DNA from 3 places in the Streptomyces sp. NPDC127100 genome. Region 3 is predicted to be linked to each of the others. Evidence: riboswitches for the same ligand, from Rfam matches in the RefSeq annotation. Region 3 holds a riboswitch; each other region holds the start of a gene.
What was found. A riboswitch is a leader RNA that binds a small molecule or an ion and turns the genes downstream of it on or off. The one in region 3 is predicted to bind thiamine pyrophosphate.
Positions count from the first base shown of each region.

Region 1: another riboswitch for thiamine pyrophosphate. It lies ahead of thiO (glycine oxidase ThiO); the one in region 3 lies ahead of thiC (phosphomethylpyrimidine synthase ThiC).
Region 2: another riboswitch for thiamine pyrophosphate. It lies ahead of ACFWJB_RS16790 (thiamine ABC transporter substrate binding subunit); the one in region 3 lies ahead of thiC (phosphomethylpyrimidine synthase ThiC).

Region 1 covers NZ_JBHXFL010000032.1:32,560-36,762, reverse strand. The annotation lists gene ACFWJB_RS25205 (thiazole synthase) at 1-527, opposite strand, end outside; gene thiS (sulfur carrier protein ThiS) at 531-731, opposite strand; gene thiO (glycine oxidase ThiO) at 728-1,939, opposite strand; TPP riboswitch at 1,937-2,048, opposite strand; gene ACFWJB_RS25190 (hypothetical protein) at 2,100-2,450, shown strand; gene ACFWJB_RS25185 (NAD(P)/FAD-dependent oxidoreductase) at 2,483-3,724, shown strand; gene ACFWJB_RS25180 (Rv2175c family DNA-binding protein) at 3,791-4,156, shown strand.
Region 2 covers NZ_JBHXFL010000015.1:52,885-57,087, reverse strand. The annotation lists gene ACFWJB_RS16805 (phosphatidate cytidylyltransferase) at 1-373, shown strand, start outside; gene ACFWJB_RS16800 (hypothetical protein) at 462-638, shown strand; gene rlmN (23S rRNA (adenine(2503)-C(2))-methyltransferase RlmN) at 683-1,789, shown strand; TPP riboswitch at 1,826-1,931, shown strand; gene ACFWJB_RS16790 (thiamine ABC transporter substrate binding subunit) at 2,011-3,099, shown strand; gene ACFWJB_RS16785 (ABC transporter permease) at 3,168-4,203, shown strand, end outside.
Region 3 covers NZ_JBHXFL010000001.1:465,544-469,746, forward strand. The annotation lists gene ACFWJB_RS02240 (SsgA family sporulation/cell division regulator) at 1-56, shown strand, start outside; gene ACFWJB_RS02245 (YibE/F family protein) at 207-1,664, opposite strand; TPP riboswitch at 1,736-1,925, shown strand; gene thiC (phosphomethylpyrimidine synthase ThiC) at 1,918-3,726, shown strand; gene ACFWJB_RS02255 (YybH family protein) at 3,778-4,200, opposite strand.

The DNA.
Region 1 (4,203 bases), on a different contig from region 3:
TGCTCCACGATCAGCTGGAAGTTGTGCGGGTTGCGGATGCCGAGCCCCGATCCGATCGGCGACCCGAGCGGCATGATCGCCGCGCACCCGACGTCCTCCAGCTTCCGGGCGAGGACCGGGTCGTCGTTCGTGTACGGCAGCACCGTGAAGCCGTCGTCCACCAGCGTCTCCGCCGCGTCCAGCAGCTCGATCGGGTCCGGCAGCAGGGTGCGCTCGTCGGCGACGACCTCCAGCTTCACCAGGTCCGTGCCCAGCGCCTCGCGCGCGAGGCGCGCGGTGAGGACCGCCTCCCCGGCGGTGAAGCAGCCGGCCGTGTTCGGCAGCACCCGGATGCCGAGCTTCTCCAGCACCGACAGCACCGACCCGTGCACGGACGGGTCCACCCGGCGCATCGCGACGGTCGTCAGCTCCGTCCCGGACGCCACCAGCGCGCGCTCGAGCACGTCCGGGCTGGGTGCACCGCCGGTGCCCATGATCAGGCGGGACGTGTAGGCAGTACCGCCGAGAACGAAGGGATCGTCGGCCATGGGTCAGCCTCCTTGGACGGCGGTGAGGACTTCGACGCGGTCGCCGTCGGACAGGGCGGTGGCGGACCACTGCGCGCGCGGGACGACGGTCTCGTTCAGGGCGGCGGCCACTCCGGACGGCGCCGCGGTGAGCGTGCGCACCAGGGCGTCCAGGGCGGTGCCGGGAGCCACCTCGCGCGGCTCCCCGTTGACGCGGACGTTCATACGGTCCCCTCCGTGAGTGCGGGGGCGGCACTGAAGCGCCGCGGAGTGAAGGGGCGGGCCTCCTCCGGGAGCTCCCCGGTGGTCAGGACGTCCGCCATGACGTCGCCGGTGACCGGGGTCAGCAGCACGCCGTTGCGGTAGTGCCCGGTGGCCAGCAGCAGCCCCTCCGGCCCGGCCGGGCCGAGCAGCGGGGCGTTGTCCGGGGAACCGGGGCGCAGACCCGCCAGCGTCTCCGTGAGGGGCAGTTCGGTGATGCCGGGGACCAGCTCGTGGGCGTCGCGCAGCAGCTCGTAGACGCCGCCCGCGGTCACCGTCGTGTCCCAGCCCAGCTCCTCGCTGGTGGCGCCGACGACCAGCTCGCCGCTCTCCCGGGGCACCAGGTAGAGCGGGTTGCCGCGCACCACGGCACGCACCGTCCGGCTCAGCAGCGGCCCGCGCGTCCGCGGCATGGTCAGGCGCAGCACCTGCCCCTTCACCGGCCGGACCGGCGGCAGTACGTCGTCCGGCACGCCCGCCAGCCGCCCGCTCAGGCTGCCTCCGGCCAGCACCACCTGCCCGGCCTCCAGCGCCGTCCCGTCGGCCGTGACGACGCCGGTCGCCCGGTCCCCGGCGAGGGTGAGCCGGTCGGCCCACACCCGGTGGAGGACCACGCCCGAGCGCTCGCAGGCGGCCAGCAGCGCGCCGGCCAGGCGGCGGGGGTCGATCTGGTGGTCGCCGTCCACCCGCAGCCCGCCGCGCACGCCCGGCGCGAGCATCGGTTCCAGGCGCCGGCACTCGCGGCCCGACAGCCACTCGGACTCCAGGCCCGAGCGCTCCTGCAGCGCGTGCAGTTCCCGCAGGTGGGCCCGGTCGTCGGCGTCCATCGCGACGGCCAGGGTGCCGCAGCGGCGGTACCCGAGGCCGTGGCCCGTGAGGTCGGTCAGCTCGGCGGCGAACTCCGGGTAGCGGCGGGCCGAGGCGAGGTTCAGCGCGAGCAGCGTCTGCTCGCCGTAGTGCAGCTCCGTGACGGCGGCCAGCATCCCGGCCGCCACCCGGGCGGCCCCGCCGCCCGGGTCGGGGTCCACGAGGGCCGTGGCGAGCCCGCGCTGCGCGGCCCGCCAGGCGGTGACCAGGCCGATGATCCCGCCGCCCACGACGAGCACGTCCGGCGTACGCGCGGACGTGCGGGACGACGACGGTACGGACGGTGCGTTCGGTGGGGACGACATGGGCGTCCAGCCCCTCCCTTCGCCGGCATGACCCGGATCAGGTTCGTACGGTCGGAGGCCGCCAGCCTCCCTCTCAGCCCGGTGCGTCCGGGCTCCCGCGAGTGCTTTACGTTGGCCACCCTAGCCCGCAGCGCGCCGAACTCGTAAGGGAGTCCCCACCGTGGCCCGTTCGCTCGACGGTCTCGTCCTCGCACCGGTCGCCGACCAGGCCCCCGGCCAGGTCGGGACCCGCACCCGGTTCACCTACCACGAGGAGGACGGGGCGGTCTGGGCCGAGTACGCGGGCGGCGACGTCGTCCGCGGCCGGCTGGTGGGCACCCGCGCGGGCGACCGGCTCGACTTCCGCTACGTCCAGCTCAGGACCGACGGCAGCACGTCGTCGGGGCACTGCGTCTCGACGGTCGTCGACCTGCCCGACGGGCGGGTGCGCCTGGAGGAGAGCTGGGAGTGGGAGTCCCGGCGGGGGAGCGGGACGAGCGTTGTGGAGGAGATCACCGCACACGGGGACTGACCGTCGATTTGCCGGGTGTCTAAGGTGATCAGGTGAACGAGCAGACGCAGGAGCGGGGAGCGGACGCGGAGCGTCGCGTGGTCGTCGTCGGTGCGGGCATGGCGGGCGTGCAGACCGCGGTCGCCCTGCGCGAGCAGGGCTTCACCGGCACGGTGACACTGATCGGCGCCGAACCCCACCAGCCGTACGACCGCCCCCCGTTGTCCAAGGCCGTCCTGCTCGGCACGGCCGAGGGCTCCGCCTTCGACGTCGACTTCGAGGCGCTCGGCATCGAGCTGCGGCTCGGCTGCGAGGCGCTCGGCGTCCGCCCCGGCACACACGTCCTGGACACCTCCGCCGGGCCCGTGCCGTACGACGTCCTGGTGGTCGCGACCGGCGCCGAACCGGTCCTGCTGCCCGGCGCCGAGGACGTCCCCGGCGTGCATCTGCTGCGCACCCTGGACGACGCCGAGCGGCTGCGTCCGGTGCTCGCCCGGCAGCACGACATCGTGGTCGTCGGCGCGGGCTGGATCGGCGCCGAGTTCGCCACCGCCGCGCGCGAGGCGGGCTGCGCGGTGACCGTCGTGGAGGCCGCCGACCGGCCCCTCGCCGGTGCCCTGCCCGCCGAGGTCGCCGCCCCCATGACCGCCTGGTACGCCGACGCGGGCGCCGTCCTGCGCACCGGCGCGCGCGTGGAGCGCGTCGAGCCCGGCCACGTCGTCCTCGACGACGGCTCGCGACTGCCCGCCGGCGCCGTGGTCGTCGGCATCGGAGCCCGGCCCGCCACCGCCTGGCTGGCCGGCTCCGGCGTCGAGCTCGGCCCGCAGGGCGAGATCCTGGCCGACGACCGCCTGCGCACCTCCGTGCCGGACGTCCACGCGGTCGGCGACTGCGCCTCCTTCCCCTCCGGCCGCTACGGGGAGCGCCTGCTCGTCCACCACTGGGACAACGCCCTCCAGGGCCCGCGCACGGTCGCCGCCGACATCGTCGGCGCCGCCACCGGCGAGGTCCCGCCGGTCTACGACCCGGTGCCGTACTTCTGGTCCGAGCAGTTCGGCCGGTTCGTCCAGTACGCGGGGCATCACACGTCCGCCGACACCACCCTGTGGCGCGGCGACCCCTCCGGCCCGGCCTGGACGGTCTGCTGGCTGCGCGACGAGCGGCTGATCGCCCTGCTGGCGGTGGGCCGCCCCCGCGACCTGGCCCAGGGCAGGCGCCTGATCGAGGCGGGCGCGCGGATGGATCCGCGGCTGCTCGCCGACCCCGCGCGGCCGCTCAAGGCGGCGACGGCGTAGTCCGCCGCCGGCCTCTCGGGGCGGGTCCGGCTTCCCGGTGTCAGCGGCAGATGGCAGGCTGGAGGCGTGACCGAGATTGACGCAAAGACCGATGCTCTCGTACCCGCCTGGCTCACCGTCCCCGACATCGCCGAGATGCTCGGCGTCGAGGTGACCCGGGTGCGGCAGCTGATCAAGGAAGGCCAGCTCATCGCCGTACGCCGCGGCGAGAACCGCGCGCTGCACGTCCCGGCGGCCTTCATCGACGAGGACAAGGTCGTCAAGGGCCTCGTCGGGACCCTGACCCTGCTGCGGGACGACGGCTTCACGGACGAGGAGATGCTCGAGTGGCTCTTCACCCCGGACCCGACCCTGCCCGGCACCCCCGCCCAGGCGCTGAGCGAGAATCGCGGCACGGAGGTGAAGCGCCGCGCCCAGGCGCTCGCCGTCTGACCTGACACACCGCCGGCGGGGGGGGCCCCCCGGCCCCCCCCCCGCTT
Region 2 (4,203 bases), on a different contig from region 3:
CGTCAGCGACACCGGCGCGTACGCGGTCGGCTGGCGCTTCGGCAGGACCAAGCTCGCCCCGCGCATCAGCCCCGGCAAGACCCGCGAGGGCCTGTTCGGCGCGATCGCCTTCGCGATGGCGGCGGGCGCGCTGTGCATGCAGTTCCTGATCGACGACGGCTCCTGGTGGCAGGGCCTGCTGCTCGGCCTCGCGGTCGCGGCCAGCGCCACGCTGGGCGACCTCGGCGAGTCCATGATCAAGCGGGACCTCGGCATCAAGGACATGGGCACGCTGCTGCCGGGCCACGGCGGCATCATGGACCGCCTGGACTCGCTCCTGCCCACGGCACCGGTGGTGTGGCTGCTGCTGGTGATCTTCGTCGGCTCGGGGTGACCGGCCTCGCCTCGGTGAACGGCCCCCGCCCGAACAGGGCGGGGGCCTTCTCCTGTGCGGCTGCCCGATGATCACCTAGGGTTCCGCCATGGCGCAGGCGAGGCGGGGAGACGACGGCAGGTACCACGGCGACCTGCCGTGCGTGTGGTGCAAGGCTCTTCTCGACCAGAAGGGCCGGCGCAGAGTGCGCCGCTACTGCGGCCCGTGGCACCGCACCAAGCAGTACGCCACCACGGTCGTCGCCGTGGTCGCGGGCCTGTTCTGAGCCCGACCGGGCCACCCCGATGGATCTGCGACACTGGTTGAGTCATGCCTAAGCCCGGAGAACTCACATTCGTCGCCCCGCGCGGAGCCAAGAAGCCGCCGCGGCATCTCGCCGATCTCACGCCTGCCGAGCGCAAGGAGGCCGTCGCCGCGATCGGTGAGAAGCCGTTCCGTGCGAAGCAGCTCTCGCAGCACTACTTCGCGCGGTACGCGCACGACCCCGAGCAGTGGACGGACATCCCGGCCGGGTCCCGCGCGCCGCTCCAGGAGGCGCTGCTGCCCGAGCTGATGTCGGTCGTCCGGCACCTGTCGACCGACCAGGGCACCACCCGCAAGACGCTGTGGAAGCTGTTCGACGGGACCCTCGTCGAGTCCGTCCTCATGCGCTACCCGGACCGGGTGACCATGTGCATCAGCTCCCAGGCGGGCTGCGGCATGAACTGCCCCTTCTGCGCCACCGGACAGGCCGGACTCGACCGGAACCTGTCCACCGCCGAGATCGTGCACCAGATCGTGGACGGCATGCGGGCGCTCAGGGACGGAGAGGTACCCGGCGGCCCGGCGCGGCTGAGCAACATCGTGTTCATGGGCATGGGCGAACCCCTCGCCAACTACAACCGGGTCGTGGGGGCCATCCGCCGCCTCACCGACCCCGAGCCCGACGGGCTGGGACTGTCCCAGCGCGGCATCACCGTCTCCACGGTCGGCCTGGTCCCGGCGATCCACCGGTTCGCCGACGAGGGCTTCAAGTGCCGCCTCGCCATCTCCCTGCACGCCCCCGACGACGAACTGCGCGACACCCTCGTCCCCGTCAACACGCGGTGGAAGGTGCGCGAGGTCCTCGACGCCGGCTTCGAGTACGCGGCCAAGTCCGGGCGCCGGCTGTCCATCGAGTACGCGCTGATCCGGGACATCAACGACCAGGCGTGGCGCGGCGACCGGCTCGGACGCCTGCTCAAGGGCAGGCCGGTGCACGTCAACCTCATCCCGCTCAACCCCACGCCGGGCTCGAAGTGGACCGCCTCGCGGCCCGAGGACGAGAAGGCGTTCGTCGCGGCGATCGAGGCGCACGGTGTGCCGGTGACCGTCCGGGACACCCGTGGACAGGAGATCGACGGGGCGTGTGGTCAGCTCGCCGCGAGCGAGCGGTAACCTGACCGGCGTACAACTTCATATTCAGACATCTTCATATTCCGACAGGGGAGCGCCACAGCGCTGAGAGTGCGGCACCGGCCGCAGACCCTCCGAACCTGGCCCAGGTCATTCTGGGTAGGGAGATCGGTCATCACTCGAGCTGTTGCGCCCTGCCCGGGTCCCTCGCCAGGGGTCCCGGGCGGGGCCGCGTCTTCTCCTGGTAACCCAGGAGGAATTCCGTGAGCATCACCAAGAAGGCCGGAGTCCTGGCCGTCGGGCTCGGCCTGGTCGGCGGCCTGGCCGGCTGTGGATCGTCGTCCGGCGGCGACGACCAGGCGTCCGGCGGTTCCAAGACCGTGACCCTCGTCAGCCACGACTCGTGGGCCGCGTCCAAGGACGTCATCGCCGACTTCGAGAAGAGGTCCGGCTACAAGGTCCGGGTCCTCGAGGACGGCGACGCCGGACAGGCCGTCAACAAGGCCATCCTCACCAAGGACAACCCGCAGGGCGACGTCTTCTTCGGCGTCGACAACACGCTGCTGTCCCGCGCGCTCGACAACGGCCTGTTCCAGTCGTACGAGCCCAAGGGCTCCGACATGATCCTTCCCGAGTACCGGGTCGACCAGGACAAGCACCGCGTCACGCCCATCGACACCGGTGACATCTGCGTCAACTACGACAAGGCGTACTTCGGCAAGCACAAGCTGACCCCGCCCGACTCCCTCGACGACCTCGTCAAGCCCGCGTACAAGAACCTCCTCGTCACCGAGGACGCCGGCAGCTCCTCGCCCGGTCTCGGCTTCCTGCTGGGCACCGCGGCCAAGTACGGCGACGACGGCTGGCAGGACTACTGGAAGAAGCTGAAGTCCAACGGCGTCAAGGTCGTGGACAGCTGGGAGCAGGCCTACAACGAGGAGTTCTCCGGGTCGTCCGGCGGCAGGAAGGCGAAGGGCGACCGCCCGCTCGTCGTCTCCTACGCCTCCTCGCCGCCCGCCGAGGTGATCTACGCCGACCCGAAGCCGGACACCGCGCCGACGGGCGTCGCCACCGGCACCTGCTTCCGCCAGGTCGAGTACGCCGGCCTGCTGAGCAACGCGAGGAACACCGAGGGCGGCAAGGCACTGCTCGACTTCCTGGTCGGCAAGGAGTTCCAGGACGACATGCCGCTGAACATGTTCGTCTACCCGGTGCGGGAGGCCGCGCAGGTGCCGCCGGAGTTCGTGAAGTACGGCCCCCAGGCCAAGAACCCGCTGACCCTGGACCCGAAGAAGATCGCCGACAACCGTGACCAGTGGGTCAAGTCGTGGACCTCGCTCCTCCTGAAGTGACCGAAGTGACCGAGGCCGCCCGGTCCGCCGGTACCCGGCGGCGCGGGAACGCGGCGCGGCTGGCCCTGATGGCCGGCCCCGTCGCGTTCTTCGCGGTCTTCTTCGCCTACCCCGTCGCCGCGATCGTCGCGCGCGGACTGCGGGTCGACGGGGTCTGGCGGTTCGGGCGGATCGGGGACGTCCTGGCCCAGCCCGACATCCGGCACGTGCTGTGGTTCACCACCTGGCAGGCGCTCGCCTCGACCGCTCTCACGCTGCTGGTCGCCCTGCCCGGCGCGTACGTCTTCGCCCGCCTCGACTTCCCCGGCAAGCAACTGCTGAGGGCCGTGGTGACCGTGCCGTTCGTGCTGCCCACGGTCGTGGTGGGCACCGCCTTCCTGGCGCTCGTCGGGCGGGGCGGGCTGCTCGACGAGCTGTGGGGCGTACGGCTGGACACCACGGTGTGGGCCATCCTGCTCGCGCACGTCTTCTTCAACTACGCCGTCGTCGTACGCACCGTCGGCGGTCTGTGGGCACAGCTCGACCCGCGTCAGGAGGAGGCGGCGCGGATGCTCGGCGCGTCGCCCCTGCGGGCCTGGCGGCGGGTCACCCTGCCGGCGCTCGGGCCCGCCGTGGCCGCCGCCGCGCTGATGGTGTTCCTGTTCACCTTCACCTCCTTCGGCGTCGTCCAGATCCTCGGCGGCCCCGCCTTCTCCACCCTGGAGGTGGAGATCTACCGCCAGACCTCGCACGTCTTCGACCTGTCCACGGCCGCCGTGCTGACGCTGATCCAGTTCGCGGCGGTCGGCGCCGTCCTCGCCGTGCACGCCTGGACGGTGCGGCGGCGCGAGACGGCCCTGCGGCTGGTGGACGCCTCCCGCACCGCGCGCCGGCCGGGCGGAGCCGGGCAGTGGAGCCTGCTGGCCGGGGTGCTCGTCACCGTCGCCGGCCTCGTGGTGCTGCCGCTCGCCGTGCTGGTCCAGCGGTCCCTCGGCAGCGGCCTCGGGTACTACCGGGCGCTGACCCACGAGGACGGCGGCACCTTCCTCGTCCCGCCCATCGAGGCGGTCGGCAACTCCCTGCAGTACGCCGTCGCCGCCACCGCCGTCGCCGTGGCGGTCGGCG
Region 3 (4,203 bases):
CCCACCTCGACGAGGCCCTGGACCGCATCCTCGCGGAAGAGCAGAGCGCGGGCTGAACCGTTCCGGCGGCCCCCGGTCGGTGGCTCGACGCCTCGGTGCGTTGTCCGCCTGTGCAGGAACGCTTCTTCAGGCGTGGGCCGGCCAAGTACGAACAGGTCCACGGGCTGCGAGCGGGCCCACCTGCAGAGAGTGGGCCCACGGGCGGTTCAGCGCTTGCGGCGGCGGCCCCGCCCGCCCCGCGCCGGTGCCCGGCCCGCGTCCGCCGCCCCCGCGCTCTGCCCGGCCGCACGCCCCGCCGGACGGTCGGCCGAGACGACCAGGGCCGCGAGGGCGGTGGTGACCGGCACGGACGCCACGAGGCCGATCGAGCCCACCAGCGTGCGCACGATCTCCTCCGCGACCAGCTCGCTGTTGGCGACCGTCCCCACGCTGCTCTGCGCGATAGAGAAGAGCAGCAGCAGCGGCAGAGCGGCGCCCGCGTACGCGAGGACGAGGGTGTTGACGACGGAGGCGATGTGGTCGCGGCCGATGCGGATGCCGGCGCGGTACAGGCCGCGCCAGCCCATCGTCGGATTGGCCTCGTGCAGCTCCCAGACCGCCGACGTCTGGGTGACCGTCACATCGTCGAGGACACCGAGCGAACCGATGATGACCCCGGCGAGGAGCAGGCCGCTCATGTCGATCGACGGATACAGGCCGTGGATCAGGCCGGTGTTGTCGTCGGTGTTGCCGGTGAGCGCCGCCCAGCCGATGAACAGCGACCCCAGGACACCGATCAGCAGCAGGGAGACCAGGGTGCCGAGCACCGCCACGGAGGTCCGCGCCGACAGCCCGTGGCACAGATACAGCGCGATCAGCATGATGGCGCTGGACCCGATCACCGCCACCAGCAGGGGATTCGAGCCCTGCAGGATGGCGGGCAGGATGAAGAAGTTCAGCAGCACGAAACTGATGGCCAGCGAGACCAGGGCCATCAGACCCCGCAGCCGGCCGACGACCACGACGGCCAGCGCGAAGATGCCGGCGAGCAGGGCCATCGGAAAGCCGCGGTCGATGTCGGTCACCGAGTACTGCAGGTCCCTCGGCGCGGAGGGTTCGTAGGCGACGACCACCTTCTGGCCCTCGTGCAACTGGCGTGTCTGGTCCGGCTGCACGATCTCCTGGAAGGTGCGGCCCTTGTCCCCGCCGGTGTCGACGCGGATCGTCGCCCGCTTGCAGTCGCCGTTCGCCTGCTGCGCCGCGGAGGAGCCCTCCGCGGTGGAGGTGTCGCCGGTCGGGACGCCCCCCGACGCGTTGACGGACTGGCAGCTCAGCCTGTCCACCTTGGTGACCGTGGCCTCCTGTGTCTGCCGGTCGAAGCCGACCCCGGTGCGTTCGTGCGGTGGCGCGCCGCCCGGCCAGAGCACGGCGAGCCCGACCAGCACCGCGGCGGCGAAGGGGATGAGAACCGCCGCGATGACCTTCCGCAGATGCCGCGAGACGGGAGCCGCGGGCCCGTGACCGTGTCCGTGTGCGTGCCCGTGCCCCCCACTGCCGCCGTGCCCGCCACTGCCGGAGTGCTCCCCGCCGGGGGCATGGTCGTGCGCACTCCCGTCGCCCGACGGCGCGCCCGGGCCGCGGCGGGGTTCGTGCGGCGGGTAGGGAGGGTGCTGGGTCGTGGTCACCGACCGATCATCGCAAGAAGGAGAGGGGCCCCCTGTTCACCGCGCCCGGATCGACGCTAGCGTGGGGGCACCTTTGTACACGCGGGAGCTCGGAGCACCGGGCTGAGAGGGCGCTGACCTCCGTCCCAGCGATGTTTCACGGGAAACATCACCGAAGTCGAGTGATGTTGACCACGAGGCGTCGTCGGACGGAAACGGCTGCGTCGACCGCTGAACCTGTTACCGGGTAATGCCGGCGTAGGGAGTAGGTCTCATGACCATCAAGGACGCACGCACGCCTGTCTCCACCCAGCACTCCGCCGAGGCGGAGTCCGCGGAGACCGGGAAGTCCATCGGCTGGCACAAGGCGTACGTCGAGGGTTCGCGCCCCGACCTGCGGGTGCCGGTCCGCCAGGTGCACCTCACCAACGGGCAGTCGGTCACGCTCTACGACACGTCGGGCCCGTACACCGATCCGCTCGTCGACACCGACGTCCGCCGGGGGCTGCCGGCGCTGCGGGAGAACTGGATCGTCGCCCGCGGCGACACGGAGGAATACGCGGGCCGGCCCGTCCGGCCCGAGGACGACGGGATCAAGCACACCTCGCCGCGCGGAGGCCTGCGCAATCTGGACGCGGTCTTCCCCGGGCGTCCGCGTCAGCCGCGCCGCGGCCGCGGCGGTGCGGTGACGCAGCTCGCGTACGCCCGCCGGGGCGAGATCACGCCCGAGATGGAGTACGTCGCCATCCGGGAGAACGTCGCGCCGGAGGTGGTCCGTGAGGAGATCGCCGCGGGCCGGGCCGTGCTGCCGGCCAACGTCAATCACCCGGAGATCGAGCCGATGATCATCGGCAAGCGGTTCCTGGTGAAGGTGAACGCCAACATCGGCAACTCGGCGGTGACGTCCTCCATCGAGGAGGAGGTCGAGAAGATGACCTGGGCGACCCGCTGGGGCGCCGACACGGTCATGGACCTCTCCACCGGCCGTAACATCCACACCACCCGCGAGTGGGTGCTGCGCAACTCCCCCGTGCCCATCGGCACCGTGCCGCTCTACCAGGCCCTGGAGAAGGTCGACGGCAAGGCCGAGGAACTGACCTGGGAGGTCTACAAGGACACGGTGATCGAGCAGGCCGAGCAGGGTGTGGACTACATGACCGTCCATGCGGGCGTGCGCCTGGCCTACGTGCCGCTGACCGCGAACCGCAAGACCGGCATCGTCTCGCGCGGCGGTTCGATCATGGCCGCCTGGTGCCTGGCGCATCACAAGGAGTCGTTCCTGTACGAGAACTTCGAGGAGCTCTGCGAGATCCTCGCCGCCTACGACGTCACGTACTCCCTCGGCGACGGCCTGCGGCCGGGATCGATCGCGGACGCCAACGACGAGGCGCAGTTCGCCGAGTTGCGCACGCTCGGGGAGCTCAACCGGACCGCCAGGCGGTTCGACGTGCAGACCATGATCGAGGGCCCGGGGCACGTCCCGATGCACAAGATCAAGGAGAACATCGATCTTCAGCAGGAGATCTGCGACGAAGCTCCGTTCTACACGCTCGGCCCGCTGACGACGGACGTCGCACCGGCGTACGACCACATCACCTCCGGCATCGGTGCCGCGATGATCGCCTGGTGGGGCACGGCCATGCTCTGCTACGTCACGCCCAAGGAACACCTGGGCCTGCCCAACCGCGACGACGTCAAGACCGGCGTCATCACCTACAAGATCGCTGCCCACGCCGCCGACCTCGCCAAGGGGCATCCGGGCGCACAGGAGTGGGACGACGCCCTGTCGGACGCCCGCTTCGAGTTCCGGTGGGAGGACCAGTTCAACCTGGCTCTCGACCCGGACACGGCGCGGGAGTTCCACGACGAGACACTGCCGGCCGAGCCCGCCAAGACGGCCCACTTCTGCTCCATGTGCGGACCGAAGTTCTGCTCCATGAAGATCAGCCAGAGCATCAACGAGCGGTTCGGCGGGGTGGCCGCCGAAGGCGCCTCTCCCGACGAGATCGCCGAGGGCATGCTGCAGAAGTCGAAGGAGTTCGCCGCCGCCGGGAACCGGGTGTACCTCCCGCTGGCCGACTGAACCTCCGTCACCGGCTCCACGCCGTGCGGTCCCTCGCCGGGCCGCCCGGCGTCAGCGGGGCGCCGGGGCCGCCTCGGGAGCGGTCGCCACTCCGAACGGGTTGTCGATCGCGTAACGCCAGCAGCCGTCGGGCCCGCGACGGGCCACGTCGGTCGCGGTGCCCTCGATGTGGACGTGGCCGCCGTGGGCGGCGACGCCGTCGATGACGAAGTCGACGATCAGCAGGACCAGGTCGCCGACGACGTAGGTGTGCCGGGGCGCCACCCGGATCGGGACGCGCAGCCGGAGGAACTCGTCGTTGGCCCGTATCCGGCCCGGCCCGGTGACCAGTCGGCCGGGTTCGGGAACGAAGCCGGCTCCGGGCTCGTAGACCTGGTCCAGGACCTGCGGGTCGAAGGTGTTGAAGGCTCGCGCGAAGACGTGCGGAAGCTCGGCCGCGCTGGTGGCCGGCGGCACACTGGGGGGATGCGTCATGTG